Regions from separate parts of the Gracilibacillus sp. JCM 18860 genome, predicted to be linked through region 2. Evidence: riboswitches for the same ligand, from Rfam matches in the RefSeq annotation. Region 2 holds a riboswitch; each other region holds the start of a gene.
What was found. A riboswitch is a leader RNA that binds a small molecule or an ion and turns the genes downstream of it on or off. The one in region 2 is predicted to bind thiamine pyrophosphate.
Positions count from the first base shown of each region.

Region 1: another riboswitch for thiamine pyrophosphate. It lies ahead of ACZ5R4_RS06100 (ABC transporter substrate-binding protein); the one in region 2 lies ahead of thiD (bifunctional hydroxymethylpyrimidine kinase/phosphomethylpyrimidine kinase).
Region 3: another riboswitch for thiamine pyrophosphate. It lies ahead of tenA (thiaminase II); the one in region 2 lies ahead of thiD (bifunctional hydroxymethylpyrimidine kinase/phosphomethylpyrimidine kinase).
Region 4: another riboswitch for thiamine pyrophosphate. It lies ahead of ACZ5R4_RS07210 (thiamine phosphate synthase); the one in region 2 lies ahead of thiD (bifunctional hydroxymethylpyrimidine kinase/phosphomethylpyrimidine kinase).

Region 1 is NZ_AP043868.1:1,168,417-1,173,637, reverse strand. Features, by position in the region: gene ACZ5R4_RS06110 (metal ABC transporter solute-binding protein, Zn/Mn family) at 1-136, shown strand, start outside; gene wrbA (NAD(P)H:quinone oxidoreductase) at 345-944, shown strand; TPP riboswitch at 1,180-1,289, shown strand; gene ACZ5R4_RS06100 (ABC transporter substrate-binding protein) at 1,408-2,352, shown strand; gene ACZ5R4_RS06095 (MTH1187 family thiamine-binding protein) at 2,368-2,661, shown strand; gene ACZ5R4_RS06090 (ABC transporter permease) at 2,705-3,451, shown strand; gene ACZ5R4_RS06085 (ABC transporter ATP-binding protein) at 3,454-4,188, shown strand; gene ACZ5R4_RS06080 (TatD family hydrolase) at 4,193-4,984, shown strand; gene ACZ5R4_RS06075 (hypothetical protein) at 5,172-5,221, shown strand, end outside.
Region 2 is NZ_AP043868.1:1,944,510-1,949,730, forward strand. Features, by position in the region: gene thiE (thiamine phosphate synthase) at 1-481, opposite strand, end outside; gene thiM (hydroxyethylthiazole kinase) at 481-1,287, opposite strand; gene thiD (bifunctional hydroxymethylpyrimidine kinase/phosphomethylpyrimidine kinase) at 1,287-2,111, opposite strand; TPP riboswitch at 2,205-2,313, opposite strand; gene lepB (signal peptidase I) at 2,378-2,926, opposite strand; gene ACZ5R4_RS09955 (CynX/NimT family MFS transporter) at 3,112-4,290, shown strand; gene ACZ5R4_RS09960 (hypothetical protein) at 4,404-4,718, shown strand; partial or broken gene ACZ5R4_RS09965 (IS3 family transposase) at 4,961-5,221, opposite strand, start outside.
Region 3 is NZ_AP043868.1:448,185-453,405, forward strand. Features, by position in the region: gene dapA (4-hydroxy-tetrahydrodipicolinate synthase) at 1-492, opposite strand, end outside; lysine riboswitch at 685-866, opposite strand; TPP riboswitch at 1,046-1,152, shown strand; gene tenA (thiaminase II) at 1,232-1,921, shown strand; gene ACZ5R4_RS02325 (ECF transporter S component) at 1,914-2,504, shown strand; gene ACZ5R4_RS02330 (ABC transporter ATP-binding protein) at 2,509-3,978, shown strand; gene ACZ5R4_RS02335 (energy-coupling factor transporter transmembrane component T family protein) at 3,956-4,756, shown strand; partial or broken gene ACZ5R4_RS02340 (MerR family DNA-binding transcriptional regulator) at 4,857-5,015, shown strand; gene ACZ5R4_RS02345 (SMR family transporter) at 5,200-5,221, shown strand, end outside.
Region 4 is NZ_AP043868.1:1,382,110-1,387,330, forward strand. Features, by position in the region: gene ACZ5R4_RS07190 (ThiF family adenylyltransferase) at 1-18, opposite strand, end outside; gene ACZ5R4_RS07195 (thiazole synthase) at 8-778, opposite strand; gene thiS (sulfur carrier protein ThiS) at 782-985, opposite strand; gene thiO (glycine oxidase ThiO) at 1,001-2,125, opposite strand; gene ACZ5R4_RS07210 (thiamine phosphate synthase) at 2,118-2,741, opposite strand; TPP riboswitch at 2,856-2,955, opposite strand; gene ACZ5R4_RS07215 (ferritin-like domain-containing protein) at 3,093-3,536, shown strand; gene ACZ5R4_RS07220 (amidohydrolase) at 3,716-4,882, shown strand; gene ACZ5R4_RS07225 (ABC transporter permease) at 4,976-5,221, opposite strand, start outside.

The DNA.
Region 1 (5,221 bases), 780 kb from region 2:
AAATGAAGCTAATATTGAGTCACTCCAATTACACAATTTATCTGTATTAACGGAAGAAGATATAGAGAAGGAAGAGAATTATTTCACATTAATGGAACGAAATCTAGAGGTTTTGGAACAAGCGCTTCATTATTAATGAAAGTTAACCATTAGGAAATATTAAGATTATATGCTTAAATATTTCCTAATGGTTATTATTTCTTTACTTGTTGAAAGCCTGTTCGGATAGTTCCACTTAGTCATAAGCAATTGTCTTGAATTAGAGATAATTACTTGATATGCTATGTAGGCCTAGAAGTTTGAACTAGGCATGCAAAAAGGAAGGAAAGAAGGAGTTTTAGGATATGGTAAAAGTAGCAGTAATTTATTATAGTTCAACTGGAACCAATTATCAACTTGCTAATTGGGCAGCAGAAGCGGTGAAAGCAGCAGATGCTGAGGTAAGAGTGGTGCGTGCGCAAGAGACGGCGCCAGAGGCTGCAGTAGCTTCTAATCCAGCTTGGAAACAGCATTTAGAGGAAACTCAACATGTCCCTGTAGCAACCTCTGATGATATAGAATGGGCAGATGCGATTATTTTCAGTATTCCGACTAGATTTGGAAATGTTCCATCTCAAATGAAGCAATTTATTGATTCACAAGGCGGATTATGGGCTGCAGGAAAAACGATGAATAAAGTAGTAACAGCCATGTCTTCTGCTTCTAATGCGCATGGTGGTCATGAGGGAACCTTATTACATTTATATACCTCTATGATGCACTGGGGTGCGATCATCGTCCCTCCTGGATATACAAATGAATGTATCTATGGGGCAGGCGGAAACCCTTATGGAACTAGTGTCACACAAACTCCAGATGGTAAAATGCTGGAGGATGTAGAAGCAGCAGTGAAGCACCAAGCAACTCGTGTAGTGGAAGTAGCTTCAAAAATAGTTCAATCATAATTGTAGAAGGCAGATCTTCAGCAATGAAGGTCTGCTTTTTTTTGCACGTTAGGAAGATATAAAATTTCTACACAGCAGAAGCTTCGACCAAGTTTTTTAAGGTAACAAGTAAAAAAAACTAGGTACTTGTTAAAGTAGAGAGAATGCCTCGTTTTTTTCATATCTCCAATGAAGTACACAAAACTTGAATAATTACGATAAATATGTCAAAGTATGAATGTGATAGCAATAAGATATGGACATGTAGGGGGACTGGTGTTGCCAGTTGAGATTGTATCCGGAAGATACTGACCCTTAGAACCTGATCTGGTTAGCACCAGCGTAGGGAACATATGGAATTATGAATCTATATGCGCTCTAGGCTTCTGTCTAGAGCGCTTTTTCTATATGTATCCCTTAAAAACGACATAAGGGGGAAATCAAATTGAACAAACTATTAGTTGTCTTAGCATGTATGTTTTTTATGTTAACAGGATGTGGCCAAGACTCTTCTCAAACAGACAAACAGAATTTAACAGAAGTCACGTTTGTTTTGGATTGGACACCGAATACAAATCATACCGGATTATATGTCGCCCAAGCAAAGGGTTATTTTGAGGAAGAGGGATTAAATGTCAATATTGTGCTTCCGGGTGAAGCAGGTGCTGATCAAACGGTAGCTGCAGGGAAGGCCGATTTTGGAATAAGTGCACAGGAGGCGGTTACTGAAGCAAGAGTACAGGATATTCCGATTGTATCGATAGCAGCTGTTATTCAACATAATACTTCTGGTTTTGCGGCCCCAGTAGAGAAAGGAATCCAATCCCCTGCCGATTTTGCCGGAAAGACATATGGAGGCTGGGGTGCACCAGTGGAATCAGCAGTAATCGATTCCTTGATGAAACAAGAGGGTGCATCCGTAGATGATGTTACCATTACGAATATTGGCAATACCGACTTTTTTACTGCAGTTGAGCGAGATGTAGATTTTGCCTGGATTTACTATGGTTGGACTGGTGTTGAAGCAGAGCTTCGTGGTATCGACCTAGATATGCTCTACTTAACCGATTATTCAGAAAAACTAGATTACTATACTCCTGTTATCACAACAAATGAAACAATGCTAGAAGAGAATTCTGAAACGGTTCGTTCATTGTTAGCAGCAGTAACTAAGGGTTATCAATATGCTATCAGTCATCCAGCTGAAGCAGCAGATATATTAATAGATAAAGTACCCGATTTAGACCCAGAATTGGTAAAAGCAAGTCAAGAATGGCTCTCTCCAAAATATCAGGACGATGCTACAAGATGGGGAGAACAACGTCCAGAGGTTTGGAGAAATTATTCTGATTGGATGTTCGAAAATGGTCTATTAGAAAGGGAGCTAGACGTAGAATCAGCGTTTACAAATGAATTTTTACCTGAATAAAAAGGAGAGAGAAAAATGGCAAATGCATTAGTGAGTATTCAAATTATCCCGAAAACACCAAATGGGGAAGATGTGATTCCATTTGTAGATGCAGCAATTGAGGTAATCGAGGCTGCTGGAGTGAAGTACCAAGTGAATCCATTAGAAACAACAATGGAAGGGGAGCTATCTGCACTACTAGTGATTATTGAAAAAATGAATCAACGTATGCTAGATATGGGCTGTACGAGCAACATATCCCAAATTAAAATTTATACAAGGGCGGACAATCAGGCGTCTATGGAAAAATTAACAGAGAAATATCACTAAAGTAGTGGAAACAACATAACAGAGTAAGGACGGTGTTGAGCACATGATAAAAAAATCATGGCTTCCTATCTCAGTGATTGCGATAATGCTTTTTATCTGGGAGCTATCGACGAGAATCTTTCAAATACCAGATTGGATACTACCAGCACCCACTGTCATTATACAGGAGGCACTTAACAACTGGCCGAACTATAGTCATCATATCTTCTCAACAATTCAACTAACGATACTCGGTTTGGTTATGGGGATAGTGGTTGGACTAACGGTAGCGGTTATTCTACATTTGTTGCCAAAGGTGAGAGAAGCAGTATATCCAATTATGATCCTTTCACAAAATGTTCCAATTATAGTGTTGGCACCACTACTCGTGATTTGGTTTGGTTTTGGCATGACACCAAAGCTATTGATTATAATCCTTGTGTGTTTTTTTCCGATTGCAGTAGCTACGATTGATGGATTGAGACAAACTTCGCCAGAGCTTATTCATTATATGAAAATGACAGGTGCGACCAAGCAACAGATTTTTAGAAAGTTAGAGCTACCACACGCTTTGCCTGCTATATTTTCAGGACTAAAGATTTCAGCAACCTATAGTGTGATGGGGGCCGTCATCTCAGAATGGTTAGGAGCCAATCAAGGTATTGGGGTTTATATGACATTAGCATCCTCCTCATTCCGAACAGATAGAGTATTTGTAGCGATATTATTTATCATGATATTATGCTTATTCTTTTTTGCGATCATTTTAATCTGTGAAAAAGCTTTGATCAAATGGAGAAAGGAGGGGTAGGCTTGAGCACATTACAAATTAATCACTTAACGAAAAGCTTTGAACCACATACCATTATTCAAGATTTGAATCTAGTGGTAAATGAAGGAGAATTTGTGTCATTACTAGGTCCATCTGGAAGTGGAAAGAGTACGATTTTTCATTTAATTGGAGGCTTGTATGAGCCAGATCAAGGAACCATTCTCTTAAACGGCGAAAATATTATCGGAAAGAAAGGTGCCATTAGCTATATGCCTCAAAGTCCTTCCCTTTTTCCGTGGCGTACGATTCTTGAAAATGTAGTATTGGCCGCAGAGCTTTTTGAAAGACCTGATAAACGAAAGGCAAAGAAAATGTTAAAACGTGCAGGACTTCATGATTATATTGATGCTTATCCTCATCAGCTTTCTGGTGGGATGCAGCAACGAGTAGCTTTTGTTAGAAGCTTATTAAGTCCACAATCCTTTATTTGTCTAGATGAACCTTTTTCTGCGCTAGATGAGTTTACTAGGGTAGATATGCAGAAATGGCTATTATCCATCTGGGAGGAAGAACGTCCTTCGGTTTTATTTGTTACACATAATATTGAAGAAGCAATTTTTTTATCCGATCGCATTCTAGTCTTAGGCGAACGCCCAGCAAAAGTAACCGAAGAGGTTCATATCCCTTTTGAACGACCTCGAACAGATCGCTTACTTTTATCACCTGAATTATTAGAAATAAAGAAACGAATTTACAGAATATTAAGGGGCTCATAAACTGATGATTGATGCACATATTCACCTTGACTGGTATAAAAAGGAAGAACGGGAAACTATCCTAAAGGACTTAAAGGATAAAAGGATTGCAGGTCTTATCGCCATTTCAAGTGACTTAGCATCTTGCAAAAAAGTATTGTCATTATCTCAGAAAAACAAGCTAGTTTTTCCTGCTTTAGGATGGCACCCTGAGCAGTCATTGCCAGATGAGAAAGAATTAGCTGAATTGGAAGAGTTAATCAGAAAACACCATCATTCTATAGTCGCAATTGGAGAAGTGGGTTTACCTTATTATCTAAAAAAAGAACGTCCAACGTTAGATATAAATCCATATATTCATATTTTGGAGAGATTTATCAATTTGGCAAAAGAATATCATTTACCGATTGTGCTTCATGCTGTATATGAGGATGCTGACATTGTGTGCGACCTATTAGAAAAACATGGTCACAATAAAGCACATTTTCATTGGTTCAAAGGCTCTGGCGATACGATGAAGCGGATGATTAAGAACCAATATCGTATTTCTGTCACACCAGATTGTGTTTATGAAAAAGAAATTCAAAGGATAATAGATATCTATCCTTTAGAATTTACCATGGTAGAGACTGATGGACCATGGCAATTCCATGGCCCTTTTGAAAATAAAAGGACTCATCCAGTAATGATGGCCGAATCTATCAAGCAAATCGCAACAATAAAAAAGGTCTCTCTTCCTGAAGTAGAAAGGAAAATATTAGAGAACACAAAGGAATTCTATCAAATTTTGTTAAGGGGCTCATCTTATTTAAGATGAGTCCCTTATAGTATTCAAGCGAGACAATCTTAGTTTTATAGAAAGCGCAATCAAGAAAAATATGGTAATATTTTTCTGTTTTTGGCAGGAATTTATATAAGGGATATCGAATTAATTATTAATCTAAAAGAAGGGAGGGTAGTGATGTCATTAGGGAAAGTCAAATTTTATAAGGGAGTTGAACTAAATGAAAAAGGTTAAGATTATTGGTGCTTCCTTGATCATTCTAATGGGAAT
Region 2 (5,221 bases):
CTCCGACTTGCTCACGAATATTCCTTAAACCATTTTCTCCTATTGGCTGCTTTGCATCCTCCTTTGTATTCGTTCCATATATGGGGCCAACTCCGATGTAATCTGCTCCATCCTCTTTTGCTTTAATTGCTTCCTTTTCATTCGTTGCAGAAACACCAATAATCCAATGATCCGGGCATCTGCTTTTCACCTGTACAAAAGGTTCATCCTCCTGCCCAATATGAACACCATCTGCCCCGATTTCTAGCGCGAGATCGATATCATCATTAATCAGAAATGGGACATCGTACTGGTGACAAAGCCCTCTCATCTTCAAAGCCATCTGCTTCTTTTCCTCTCCGATGAGTGCTCCTTTCCCTTTTTCTCGAAATTGGAAAAGGCTCACTCCTCCTTGAAGGGCTTCCTCCAATACCTCTAATGGATCTTGTTCTGTATTATTCGTTCCTAAAATAAAATAAACCTGCAAAATAGACGGCTTCATCAAAAATGTTCACTCCCTAATGTTCCCATTGAAATACGTGATTTTCTCTCAAAAGCCTCCATGTTTAAATGATTCAGTTGATCCAAGAAGGTGATTTGAAAACTGCCTGGCAAATTGGACTGTTGGGCTGCTTCTTCAGCAGCAACCCCGTAATAGCTGATGGCTGTAGTAGCTGCGGTTAAGACATCCTTCTCTACTGCTAAAAATGCCCCAATCACAGCGGATAATAGACAGCCTGTACCTGTGACTTTTGTTAGCAATGGATGACCATTAGTGATCCTATATCTTGATAGCCCATTTGTCACTACATCCACTTCCCCTGTTATCGCAATATTTGTATTAAATTTTTTAGCAGCAAGTGTTGCAAGATTTTCGTTCTGAAGGTCACCCGTCACATCAACCCCCTTCACTTTTACCTCCATACCGGCTAAATTAGCAACCTCGCCAGCATTTCCTCTTATAATCGTTACATCTACTTCGTCTAATATTCTTAAAGCAGAGGATGTGCGAAATGTAGTTGCTCCTACACCTACTGGATCTAAAACGACGGGCACTCCCGCTTTATTAGCTGATTTACCTGCAAGGATCATGGCATCCACCTGATCTTGCGTCAATGTACCAATATTTAAAACGACCGCATCCGCTATTTGAGCCATTTCCTCTACTTCTTCTTTAGCATGCGCCATAACAGGTGATGCACCTATTGCATATAAGCCATTTGCTGTAAAGTTCATCACTACTTGGTTGGTAATATTATGAATTAATGGTTGTTTTTCCCGCAATAGTTGAATCTGTGTTAGCTTCATTATTCCATTTCTCCTCTATTTGGTAATCCTTTTAGTCGATATCCCCAATGATTAGTTGGGCCATTCCCTTTGCCTAGTAACAGAGAATGTTGAATAGCATCTGTAATAAATTCTTTTCCAAGCCCCACCGCTTCGTTAATTGATTTACCTTTAGCTAGCTCGGCCGTAATGGCTGCTGAGAACGTACAGCCTGTTCCGTGGGTGTGAGGTGTATCGATTCTTTTCGTACTGAAATAATCAAATTGAGCCCCATCATATAATACATCCTTCGCATCGCCATCAAGATGTCCACCTTTCACTACAGCCGCTTTTGCCCCTAATTGATGGACCAACACTTTGGCTGCTTTTTCAGTGTCCTTTTGTGAGTTGATGGAAAAACCTACTAGAAACTCTGCTTCTGGTACGTTTGGCGTAACAACCGTTGCAAGTGGTAGGAGTATATCCCGAATAACCTCGCGAGACTTCTCTTCCATTAATGGATCACCACTTTTAGCAATCATCACTGGATCAATAACAAATGGGATTTTACTGTTTGTAAGTTTTTTTGCAATGAGCTCCATCATCTCAATGGTAGCAATCATTCCAGTCTTGACGGCATGTGGGGTAATGTCCTCCCATACCGCATCAAACTGTTTTTCTATAAAATCAATGGGGAGATGCTCTACTGCCTTTACCCCCTTAGTGTTTTGTGCGACAACCGATGTAATGACACTCATTCCATAGACTTCTCTTTCCTGAAATGTTTTTAGATCTGCTTGGATCCCTGCACCACCAGAAGGATCTGTACCGGCTATCGTTACTGCACTTACTATTTGATTGGACATAAACCTTTCTCCTCTCTTTTTACGAAATGAAGGGAAATAAAAAAACCGCCCCTTATATAAATGGAGCGGTTATTTATTACATCAATCTATCACTTTTGACCGACTCCACTTCCCTCCGCCAGCTTTAACTAGTTCAGGTTCAAAGGGATCAAGAAGAACTATTCTTATCTCAGCCATTCCGATGGCACCCCTAGTGGAATTTTTGTATTCAATTAATTCTAATAAAACATGTGAGTTCCATTCTGTCAAGAAAGCGATATATATGTCTAGTTGATCCACCCAATCGAATCGAGTGGCCAGATTCTCATTTTCACATCTCCAATAATGGATTCCTCATCAATGAATCCAAAGGAGCGACTATCCTTGCTCACACGACGATTATCTCCAAGCACAAAGAATTTCCCATCAGGAACTGTTTCTTCACCTGTCAAATTATAGAGGGTAAAATCATTCGTTAAGCTTTCCCCTTCAGGTAGCGTTTCTTTGTATGCTGTCAAGTAATCTTCTTTATATTCCTTGCCGTTTATGAATAAATGGTCATTTTTCATTTCGATACTATCACCTGGAATACCAATTACTCTTTTAACATAATTATCTTCAGAGTCCGGGGCTTCGAAAGCTATTTCGTCAAATCGCTCTATTTCACTTATCTTACTTAAAATAATGCGATCCCCATCCTGTAAATTAGGCATCATGGACTCACCCTTAACAATAGATGGAGTGAATAAAAAATGGCGACAAACTAGAACAATAACTACTGCTATTAATAGTGCTTTTAACCATGAGAGTAATTCTGATATAAATTTGTTATCCATAGGTAACCTTCTTTCGTCTGAACTAAGGAAATTTTTTTTATAAAGTTTTTGTGCTATCCTTTATAGGGTATTAGCTTACCATTTTTCTATCTATGAATTACGAAGATAGATAAGGTGTTCTTCTATTATATTAACATAATTTGTATGTGAATAGATATTAAAACTTATGAAACAGGTGAAAATCAATGCAGTTAACTAAAAAAAAGACAGTGCTTTTAATCATTGGAATTATTATACTTTCCTTCAATTTACGTCCTGCCATTACATCGGTTGGACCTATAATAGGTATGATTCGTGATGATTTATCCCTTAGTAACTGGAGCGTAGGGTTCATTACTAGTCTACCACTACTGGCATTTGCCTTCATGTCTCCAATTGCACCAAGGTTAGCAAATCGAATTGGAAATATGCGTGCATTACTGATTGGATTAATTATTTTAATGAGTGGAATTTGGATCCGATCCATTGCAACAATCGCTCTTCTCTATCTCGGAACCACGTTGGTTGGCGTTGGTATTGCGATCATTAACGTTATTCTTCCGAGTCTCATAAAAGGGAGCTTTCCTAGTAAAATTGGTATCATGACAGGAGTATATACAACCTGTATGTCTACATTTGCAGCAGCTGGATCTGGTCTCAGTGTCCCACTAACATCTGGTATAGATCTCGGCTGGAAGTTGTCCCTGGCAAGCTGGAGTGTTATAACAATAATTGGAATAGCTATTTGGCTATTTGTGATGAAGAACACCCCAGCTGAAAAGGATTTAAAACTATATGAGCCTAGTGCTAGAAAGATGCTCAAATCTGGTATTGCTTGGCAGGTTACCATATTTATGGGGCTTCAATCCTTCTTATTTTATGTGACGATTTCATGGCTTTCTGAGATTCTGATCGCAGATGGATTTTTACCATCAACTGCCGGTTGGTTTGTCGCCTATATGCAATTTATAAGTCTTCCAGCAACCTTTCTTACCCCTATTATTGCTGGTAAATTAAAGAATCAAAGAAGTCTCGTTCTTGGTTTCGGTAGTGCAGGAGTTATCGGCTATATTGGGTTACTATTTCACTCATCCATCATCCTAACAACAATTTCGATCACGCTTATCGGTTTTACGTTAGGCTCTAGTATTAGCTTAGCATTAGCACTTCTAGGTCTACGGACAAAAAATGCCAGACAAGCTGCAGAGTTATCAGGGATGGCCCAGTCATTTGGATACCTTTTAGCTTCTGTAGGACCAATTATCGTTGGATTATTATTTGATCTTACTGGAAGCTGGGATAATTCTCTTATGGCCATTATCCTTGTAACGATCGTAATGATTGGCTTTGGTATTGGTGCTAGTCGCAACAAATATGTTTTATAAGGTGAAGCTTATCTAATTGATTAGACTCCGATCTTTCACTTGCTTTACGAATTGTCATCTGAAGCGTATAATGAACATATAATGAGAATGGTTTAAAAATGGAGGGATTAGAATTGAAAAAATATGTTGCCCTCATCTTCTTGTTCACTATTCTTATTCATGGCATGCTCCCGATTTCAACAGGAGCGATGCACCCTGTGCTCGTGATGGAGCATAGTATGGATGTCGCAGATCATTCCGTTTCGAAGACTGATTTTCAACCAGATAATTCACTATTCATTCTATCAGCATTTATTTGGAGTTCGATTCTGATTTCGATTGTATTAACTTCAAACGGAACTGCGAGTACAGAGATAAGAGAAAGAAAACTCATTCCAAAAATGTGTCAATCAAATTATTTGATCACCCACCTCTCTCTTAAAGGATAAGTTTAAGAAGGAGAGGAGGAGGTTTCATGCTTTGGGCGCGTTTTATTATGATCGGAATGTTTTCTATAACAGCTATTTCCCTATTTGTATATCAAGGGATAGAGGTTTTCCATGCATTTCAGGATCTTTTTCAAAATAAACAATAACTAAAAAGGCCCTTCACCTTGAACTGCCCCCTGTCAAGTAGACAGGTAAATAAACAAAATATTTTGTGCCATGTATGGTTTCCATGCATGGCTTTTTTATGCTGGAATTCTTAACCCCATCTTCAACGTCACGCGCTTTGTATTATAAAATTCAATATAAGCCTCAATATCTTTTTCTAATTCCTCAAATGTGTTATGAGTGGTTAGTCGATACATCTCTTCCTTGATGATCCCCCAAAAGTTTTCCATCGGACCGTTATCAATGCATTTACCAACACGCGACATGCTTTGGGTAATCTGGTGTTCTTCCACAAAACGTTTAAATCCATGGGACGTATATTGAAAGCCGCGATCACT
Region 3 (5,221 bases), 1.5 Mb from region 2:
AGCTTCTTTTACAGCTACTATGTTTTTGATTTTGGCTAATTCAATAATAGTTTCAGGTAATAGATTCACACTCGAACGTCCTGGAATGTTATATAACATAACTGGTAAGGTAGTTGCTTTAGCGATAGCTTCAAAGTGTGCATACATCCCAGCCTGTGATGGCTTGTTGTAATACGGAGTAACAAGCATTACGGCATCGACACCTAACATTTCGGCTTGTTTTGTTAACTCGATGGATGCTTGTGTATTATTCGAACCAGTACCTGCTATAACAGGAATCCGTTTATTCACAACTTTTACAGTAAATTGAAGGAGAGAAAGAATTTCGTCTTTGGATAATGTTGGTGATTCTCCTGTTGTACCAGCGACTACTAATCCTTCTGTTCCATTACTAATTAAATAATTAATTAAATGTTCTGCTTTGTTAAAATCAATTTGTCCGTTTTGATCAAATGGTGTGACCATTGCTGTTACGACACGTCCAAAATTCATTTTAGCCTTCACCTCTATTCATATTTTTAAAACAATTTCGCTACGTAAAATGAATAGAGCTTATCCCATCATCAAACCTTTTTGGAAAACTAATAACAGATCATTAAGTTTTCGCCTAATAACTATCAGGTTAGACAGCAAAAAATGCAACAATGAAAGGGTATCATTGTTGCACCGTTATTTGATAATGATGCGTGAGATAGCCCTCCATATAGCTTCTTCGACTATATGACAGCCCGACATTTCTTAAATGAAGGACCAGTGACTAAGATGATGCATTCCTAATCACTTCGGCAAATCCCCCTTTCTGTAATCATCACAGGCGACATCTCCTCCGATTACATACTAATGGTCATTGCACCTCTATTCTCAAACTATTCAATTGTTTTAAATGTTGGTTACTACTATAACAAAGTTTATCCATAGATGCAATAGATAAAAAGTTTAAAAGATGAATAGAAAATAATGGATTCTCTCTTATTGAAACAAATTTAAAGAATAGCTTGACAAACTGGAAAAATTTGATATAGTTATACACGAATTAAATAAAAACGCATTCCACTAGGGGTGTCTTCTAAAGACTGAGATTAAAGTTTTACTTTAAGACCCTTAGAACCTGATCTGGTTTATACCAGCGTAGGGAAGTGGTACGATATCCGTTATTTTCTGCAGGTATAACCACTATCCTTACGTATTTGGTAGGATAGTGGTTTTTGTGTTTCCTGGGAGGAGAAGAAAAATGAAATTTTCAGAAAAACTAAGAAAGGAAGTAGACCCTATTTGGCAGGAGAGCTTCCAGCATCCATTTGTCCAAGGAATTGGAGAGGGAACATTACCGGTAGAGAACTTTAAGTACTATGTCCTACAGGATGCTTATTATTTATCCCATTTTGCAAAAGTTCAAGCACTCGGTGCAGCTAAAGCAAATTCTTTTGAAACGACAAACCGAATGGCCGCACATGCCCAAAGCACTTATGAAGCAGAACATGCGTTACATGAATCATTTACAGAGATTTTAGGGATTACGGAGGAAGAGATCAAAGCATTTCAGCCTTCTCCAACTGCTTATGCCTACACCTCTCATTTATATCGAGCAGCATATGACGGGCATTTAGGGGATGTGATTGCAGCTATTCTACCGTGTTATTGGCTTTATTATGAGGTTGGAGAGGTTTTGAAGAATTGTACTCCAGATCATCCTGTTTATCAAAAATGGATTTCAACTTATGGCGGAGAGTGGTTCAAGCGGTCAGTGGAGGAACAAATTAATCGGTTAGATGAAATTGCTTTATCCGTTACAGATTCAGATCTAGAAAGAATGAAACAGCACTTTGTCATAAGTAGTCGTTATGAACTTATGTTCTGGGAGATGGCCTATCAACTTGAATCCTGGCAATCAATAGGAAGAAAAGAGGGAAAATATGTTTAAAAAGCTAACACTTACCGATATTCTTGTTACAGTTGTTATTGCATTAGTCTTCAGTGTCATATATAAAATCTGGGGACCCCTCTATAGCGCGGTTTCGGTTTTAGGCTTGCATATCGATCAATTGCTGTACGGAATGTGGTTTATGGCGGCAACCGTTGCATTTTTAATTATTCGTAAGCCTGGCGTCGCTTTGTTAGCAGAATTGGCTGCTGCACAAGGAGAATTCTTATTTGGTGGTCAATGGGGTATTTCATTATTATTATACGGCCTCGTTCAAGGGCTAGGTTGTGAAATTATATTCGCTATTTTCCGTTACCGAAGCTATCATATTTTGGTCATGTGCTTAGCTGCAGTTGGTGCGGCAATCGGCTCTTTATGGCTCGATATTTATTATGGGTATATCACGGAATTAGCTTTATGGAATCTGAGTTTGCTCGTTTTTGCTAGAATATTGGGGTCTATCGTAATCACAGGAATCTTTGCATACTACCTAGTAAATGCATTAGAAAAAACGGGAGTAACAAGACTAGTTCGACCATTGTCCAACAAGCATTACGAAGCGCTAGATGAGGAGATTAGGTGAAAGAATGAGTACCATTGCTATCGAAAAACTACGTGTAAAATTTCCTGAAGAGGAATCCTTTTTATTTAAGGATTTCTCTCTCTCCATTCGAAAAGGGGAAAAAGTACTCATCCTTGGTCCTTCAGGATCGGGAAAATCGACTTTATTAAAAATTTTATCAGGGTTGGTGCCAAAATCGATGGAAATCCCCATTAAATATACATCACGAGAGCTCTCAAATTCCTGGGGTTTTGTCTTTCAAGATCCGGATTCTCAATTTTGTATGCCCTATGTCGATGAAGAGCTTGGTTTTGTGTTAGAAAATCTCGGGATACCGCATGATCAAATGAAGGAATTATTACATCGTTACCTAGTAGAGGTCGGATTAGAACTAGAAGATGTCCATATTAAAATAGAAAGGTTATCTGGTGGTATGAAACAAAGGCTTGCAATTGCTTGCATTCTAGCATTACAGCCAAACACAATATTTCTAGATGAACCGACTGCCATGCTTGATCTAGAAGGGACGGCACAGGTTTGGGAAACGATGCAAAGGGTTGCTAGAGACAAAACCGTGATCATTGTTGAGCATAAAATCGAGCATGTGATTGATTTTATCGACCGTGTCGTCTTACTTGATGAAAAAGGGAACATTATGATGGATGATACTCCCAAAGTCATTTTTGAACAATCTAAGCAAAAGCTAAAGGAATTCGGCATTTGGTATCCTTCCGTTTGGCACGAATATAGGCATGCTAAAACAGAAATCAATCAACCCATCAATCAATCAGCTGAGACTTTAATGAAAATGGAGGATTTTATCGGTTATCATCATAAACAGCCCGAAATAGAAGTTTCGAATGTAGAAATAAAGAAAGGGGATTGGATTTCTGTTACAGGAGAGAATGGTGCAGGAAAGAGTACATTGTTGCAGGCTATTATGAAGCTAATTAAGACGAACGGAAAAATAGACTATCCACTTGTGAAAAATCATAGTGATTTATACCAACGAATCGGCTATGTGTTTCAAAACCCTGAATTGCAATTTGTAGAAAATACGGTTTACGAAGAATTAGCCTTTTCTCTACGTAAAGAGAAACTCTCTGAAGAAGAAAATAAGAAAAAAATTGAAGCTCAATTAAAGGATTTCCATCTCTTGAACGAAATTCATAAGCATCCCTTCCAGCTTTCAACTGGTCAGATGAAAAGACTAAGTCTTGCAACTGTTACGATAACGTCACCTGACATGCTTCTATTAGACGAACCAACCTTTGGTCAGGATGCTCGAAATACTTTTAGAATTTTAGAAAAGTTGACTCGATTGTGGAAAGAAGGGATGACGATTGTGATGGTGACGCACGATCCGATGATCACTGAATTACACGCAACCATTGTGTGGCAAATCAAACAAGGGAAAATAATACATATAAGGGATATAGTGAATCTTAGGGAAGAAGAGGAGGTAGGACAGGTTGGCGATCGAATTATCCTATAAAAAAACATTCCTCCATCACATTAATCCAAGTATGAAATTTATTATTTTTGTAGGATTATTTATTGGCCTTCTGCTGATTCATAATCCGAATATCTTGTTTTATACTTGTATAGGGTTATTATTGGTATATTTTCTTTTGACAGGCTATCCCTTTGTGTTATTACTGCTTTTTGCATCTCCATTCCTCATCATTTTTCTTTCCTCTACTATTACAATGATGTTATTTGGGGAAGGGCAGACGACATTGTTTCAATATGGTGTTATCCATGTAACAGAAGAAAGCTTCTATCGAGGTATTCATTTAGGAATGAGGAGTATCGTTTTCGGGTTATTAGGGCTATTATTTGCTTTAACCACAAGACCTGTATCGATGTTTTATTCCATGATGCAGCAGTTGAAGCTCCCTCCGAAGATTGCCTACAGTTTTATGACAGCGATCCGCTTGTTACCGATGATCGCGGAAGAGTTTAGTCATCTTAAAAAAGGATTAAAGATTCGTGGCATGGAATATAAGAAAGGAATTCATGGTTTTTATCAAAAGATTCAGCTTTTTACCATTCCAGTCCTTGCACAAAGTATACGCAGAGCATATCGGATTGCAATTGCAATGGAAGCTAAACAATTTACAGGTAATAGAGACAGAACCTTTTATTATCAAATAGGGTTTACGAGGTATGATACTTATTTTGTTATCTTCTTATTAGCAACACTGCTTATTACCTTTTATATGAGTGAACAACTTCCTATTTTGCAAGTAAAGGACGTCCTTTCCTTATAAAAGAGAATGAATCGAGCATTACTATCATCATTAGTAATGCTCTTTTTTGTTGACTCTTACGCTTACGTTAGGCTTATGATAGTAGGGAAGAAGGCTCGCAATGTATAGTATCGGAAAGATTGCAAAAGAAATGAATAGTACGGTTCGAACATTAAGGTATTATGATGAAATTAATTTGTTGAAGCCATCTTATATCTCGGAATCAGGATATCGTTATTACTCAAAAAAAGATATTATCACATTACAGCGAATTATTGCATAAAAGGAACTAAATTTTCAATTAAATCAAATAGAAACAATCTTAAATCAGAAAAATGGGAAGATGTATTTGAGGAACAACTAGCACTTGTTACTAAGGAATTGCGGCTATTTAAGCATCTATCGGTGATTGAACAAAACGATAGTTGGAAAAATATATTTCAGTATATTAGACAAAGAGTTTTTTGATTATTGCAGGCTTATTTG
Region 4 (5,221 bases), 560 kb from region 2:
ATAACGACTAGCTTCCAACACTTATCCCATCCTTAGGACTACTGGCTACAGCATAATTCTTCTTTTCTATCCTACCTGCTGTATAGCCGAGTCTTCCTGCGTCAATCGCTAGCCGCATAGCCTCTGCCATTTGTACTGGATTATCCGCCCCAGAAACTGCCGTATTTAACAAAACACCATCTGCTCCTAATTCCATTGCTAACGCTGCATCACTAGGTGAGCCAATACCTGCGTCCACGATAACTGGGACCTTTGCTTGTTCGATTATAAATTGCAAGTTTAATGGATTTACAATGCCTTGGCCACTTCCAATTGGAGAAGCTCCTGGCATAATAGCGTGAGCACCTAATTCCTCTAATTTACGTGCTAGTACAACATCATCCGAGGTATATGGCAATACAGTGAAGCCTTCTGTCAATAGAGCTTCTGTTGCTTTTAATGTTTCTACTGGATCTGGGAGCAATGTTTTGGAGCATCCAATAACCTCTACTTTCACCATATCACATAACCCTGAAGCATCAGCTAATTTAGCGATTCGAACTGCCTCTTCTGCATTACTTGCTCCTGCTGTATTTGGCAAGAAAGTAAATTTTTCAAGGTCGATTTTTTCAAGAAAATTGGGTTGGTTTGGATCAAAAATATTCATTCTCCGAACAGAGAAGGTTAATACTTCTGTTTGGGACACCTCCACCGCTTTTTTCTGCACATCAAAATCCGAGAATTTACCTGTTCCTAAAAATAATCGTGAGTTAAATTGATACTTTCCTATTGTAAGCATTGCTCATCCTCCTCCTACAAAATGAACGATTTCGATTCTGTCACCATCGTTTATGATAGTCTTCTCATGGTCCTCTTTTTTCAATATTTGCTGGTTATGTTCTACAATCAAAGATTTGTTCCTTAGCTCTAAATGTTCGATCAATTGCTGTATGCTATTCACACTGCTATTAACTGTTAAATCATTTCCATTGACCAAAAGCTTCAATCATTTCACCTACCTTCATGTAAATGCTTTTTGAAATCGATGAAGAGAAAAATTCTCCTTATATGCTGCCTTTACTTCTTTTCCTTCTATTAAATCGGCCATAAACTCACCCGTAATAGGTGAAAGCAAAATACCATTTCTAAAGTGAGCATTTGCCATATATAAACCTGCTATATCGGGTACTTCTCCTAGAAAAGGGAAGCCATCTGCTGATTGTGGTCGTAATCCCGACCAAAAGCCTTCCATTTTTGCCTTCTTCAAACATGGCAAAATCTTTTGAGCACGAGTTAATAATTGATAAATCCCTTCAACACGCACTTCTTTATCCCAATCGTTAGGCATAGAAGTCGCACCAATGATGATTCTTTGCTTACTCTTAGGAACGAGATAACAGCCATTGGTAACTATTGTTGATTCTACCTTCAGCTCTTCTGTGATTATCGATAAGCACTCCCCTTTTACAGGTGAAATAATATACGGATCTGTTAAAAAAGGAAGCAAATGATTTCCACCTACTCCTGTTGCCAATATTATTTGATCTGCATAATAACAACATTGATTTGCTCTTACTCCTTGAACTTGCCCATCTTTGATCAGAAGTTTAGTTACAGCCGTATATTCCTTTATTGTTGCTCCATTGTTTCTTGCAGCAAGAGCAAATGCTTTTGTTAGATCTGGTGCTGACACCTGACCGTCATTCGGTAAGTATAATGCTGTTAGAAAATGAGAGGTAATATTTTTTAGTTCCTTAACTACCTCATCACGCCCTAAAATATATGCCTCTTCGCCTGCATCAACTTGGAAACGAGCGATTTCCTCTAATTGCTGCCATTCCTTTTCATGGAAGGCAAGCTTATACATCCCATTGTTCATATAATGGATATCCACGTCACTTTGATCCTTTAGCTCTGTTGCTAACCCTGGAAAAAGGGAGCGACTATCTCTTGCAAATCGAAACAAAGGAGAATCCTCTGAAAATTCCGCTTGTGCTCCGAGCATTCCAGCAGCAGCACTTGATGCCTCACATCCTATTTTGTTTTGTTCCAATACTAAAACGTTATACCCCCTTTTCGTTAATTGATACGCAATTGAGCAACCTATGACACCAGCACCGACAATGATTTGATCATAATTATTCATACCTATCCCTCCTTGCTTCCTTCAACACTTTCCGGTATGCCTTTACAGCTTGAAGAGGTTGAGCTGCCTCCCATATTCCAGACATAATCGCAATGCCACTCGCATTACATTTCAGTATATCCCGTGCTAGAGCTGGAGTTATTCCGCCGATTGCATAAACTGGAATTGCAACACTGTCTATTAACCTATTAAGTGCAATTAATCCTTTTGGAACCTGGTTAGGTTTAGAATTACTAGCAAAAATATGTCCATACAACAAAAAATCTGCACCTTCTTCTTCTGCTCGCTTTGCCTCTTTTACGGAATGAACAGATTTCCCACATAACATGGATGGAAAATGTTTTTTTACTGCAGATACACAAGCACTATGGTAAGCAAGCTGCACCCCAGCGCACCTCATCATGTATGCTACATCGATCCGATCATTTATGATGATTTTGGATAGAGGGAACCCAATCCCTATTAATGAATTAATAGAATCCATTAATTGTTTTGCAGTTTTTTCTTTTTCTCTAATATGGAGAAAGTCAATATCATGTTGGATTTCTTTAAGGATAGGGAGATGTTGGTTAGAAAAATTCCCATTAGATATTAAGTGCAGATGTTTCTCGATCAAAATCTTTCACTCCTTTGTCACACGCAATGGGAAATGGAAGAAAAACTTAAATTGAAACGTAAATAGCCACTTATCTAATAAAGACAAGTGGCTTGATTATGCTAAAAATCATGCAAAGCTTTTCTACCACTTCCCTACGCTAGTGTTAACCAGATCAGGTTCAAAGGGTCCGAAATAATCCGTCTCAGCCTTAAAGGCTCCCCTAGTGTTCGTTATGAAGTTAGTTGCTTACAGGAAAAGAATAGCATAGATTCACGGATTTGCCAATAAGGTAGTTTTTATATGTTTAATTTTAAAATTTAAGGGTAGACATATAATGGAAGATTAAAACGTGAAAGGATGTTAGCTAACATGGCACAAGATGAAAAAAAATTACAAGAATTAATTGATGGATTAAATGTAGACTTAGCGAATGAATATGCTTCTACTATTATGTATACCTATCATGCATCTGTAGTATCTGGGTTGTATCGCTCCTTATTAAAGCCTTTCTTTGAAGATGAGATTGATGATGAGATTGGACATGCCCTATATTTGTCAGACAAGATCAAAACATTAGGCGGGACTCCAACTACGACACCAGCTAAAGTAGAACAATTAACAGATGTAAGAGCAATGCTTGAAGCAACATTAAAAGCAGAAACCGAGACAATTGAACGCTATGAAAAAAGGAAACAACAAGCAGAAGAATTAGGTTTTACAGAGCTTGTCGTTAAATTAGACGATATGATCGCAGATGAAACAGGACATAAAGAAGAAACGCAAAGACTTCTAGCTGATAAAAGCTTCTTTTAGGAAAAACCTGACTTCTTGCGATGCCTTTATGCTTTTCTAAAATGTAAATACCCCCCTTTTTATATAGATTAATGTTAGCCCGGGCTCACAAGCTCGGGTTATTTTTTTTAGCTTGAGTCACCATGCACATCTAGAATACTGTGATATAATGAGAAAAAATGTAAGAGGATGATGCATATATGCTAAACAATCTTTTTATAGAAATAGACCAACATTATGATGAGATGGTAAATATGCGAAGATATTTGCATCAATACCCTGAGCTTTCCTTTTATGAATACAAAACCGCTGCCTTTATTGCAGAGCACTATCAGAGACTAGAAATACCATACCAAGCAAATGTCGGTGGAAACGGTGTTGTCGCTACACTAACTGGAGGCAAACCTGGTAAGACCATCGCATTGCGAGCAGATTTTGATGGACTTCCCATCCAAGATGAAAAAAAGGTGGAATATCGTTCCAAAAGTCAAGGTGTGATGCACGCCTGTGGCCACGATGGTCATACTACGACACTGTTAACCATTGCGAAAATATTTAAACAATATAAAGAAGTTATTCCTGGCAAAATTGTTTTTATCCATCAGCATGCTGAGGAAGTCGCACCTGGGGGCGCAAAACCAATGATTGATACAGGAATATTAGATGAGGTGGAGCTTGTATTTGGAACACACTTATGGACAAATACGCCATATGGAGTTGTGCAGACAGCACCTGGAAATTTTATGGCTGCTGCCGATAAGTTTACGATTAAAATTAATGGAACCGGTGGTCATGGAGGTATTCCACATCAAACAAAGGATCCTATCGTGATAGGTTCCCAATTAATCGCAAATCTTCAGCAAATTATTAGTAGAAAGCTTGATCCATTAGCCACAGCCGTTCTATCCATCGGTACCTTTCATGCAGGGAATGCTTATAATGTAATACCAGATTCCGCAATCATTGAAGGTACTGTAAGAACGTTTGATTTAAAACTACAGCGGTTCATCATCTCTGAAATGGAAAGGATCATCAAAGGTACTTGTCATAGCTATGATGCTTCCTATCATTTTGATTACCAAAAAGGATATCCACCTGTCGTGAATCATAAGGAACAGGCAGCATGGATTATTGAAGCTGCCCAACAGGTTTCAGAGGTTAAAAAAGCTGAAATGGTTGAACCAAGCATGACAGGAGAGGATTTTGCTTATTATTTAGAACGTAAACCTGGGGCATTTTTCTTTACGGGCGCACAAATAGAGGATGGATTTATACCACATCACCATCCTAGGTTTGACTTTGATGAACGAGCAATGAAAATCGCAGCAAAAACTTTGATTTCAGCAGTATATCGTGCCAACCAGTAGATAACTATTACATAGTTAACCACCATTAAAAATGGCTATCCCCTAATAAAAAATGGGATAGCCTCTCCTATTATTTGTTTACCTGTTTCGTTTTTACCCCTTCAACTTCTTATGAACATAAGCAGGGATAACAAATTGAATAAATAAAATGCTAAAAATAAACATGAACAGACCAAGCTCTAGATTTCCGACAAAGAATAAAAATACAGCAAATATAACGAGCTGGATAATCATTAATTGCTTTAACCACTTAATAAAGGACGCTTCCCTAACTTTTTCAGTAATTGGATATAGATCCAACCATACTAATGTAGAATGATGTTTCCATAATGGCATTAA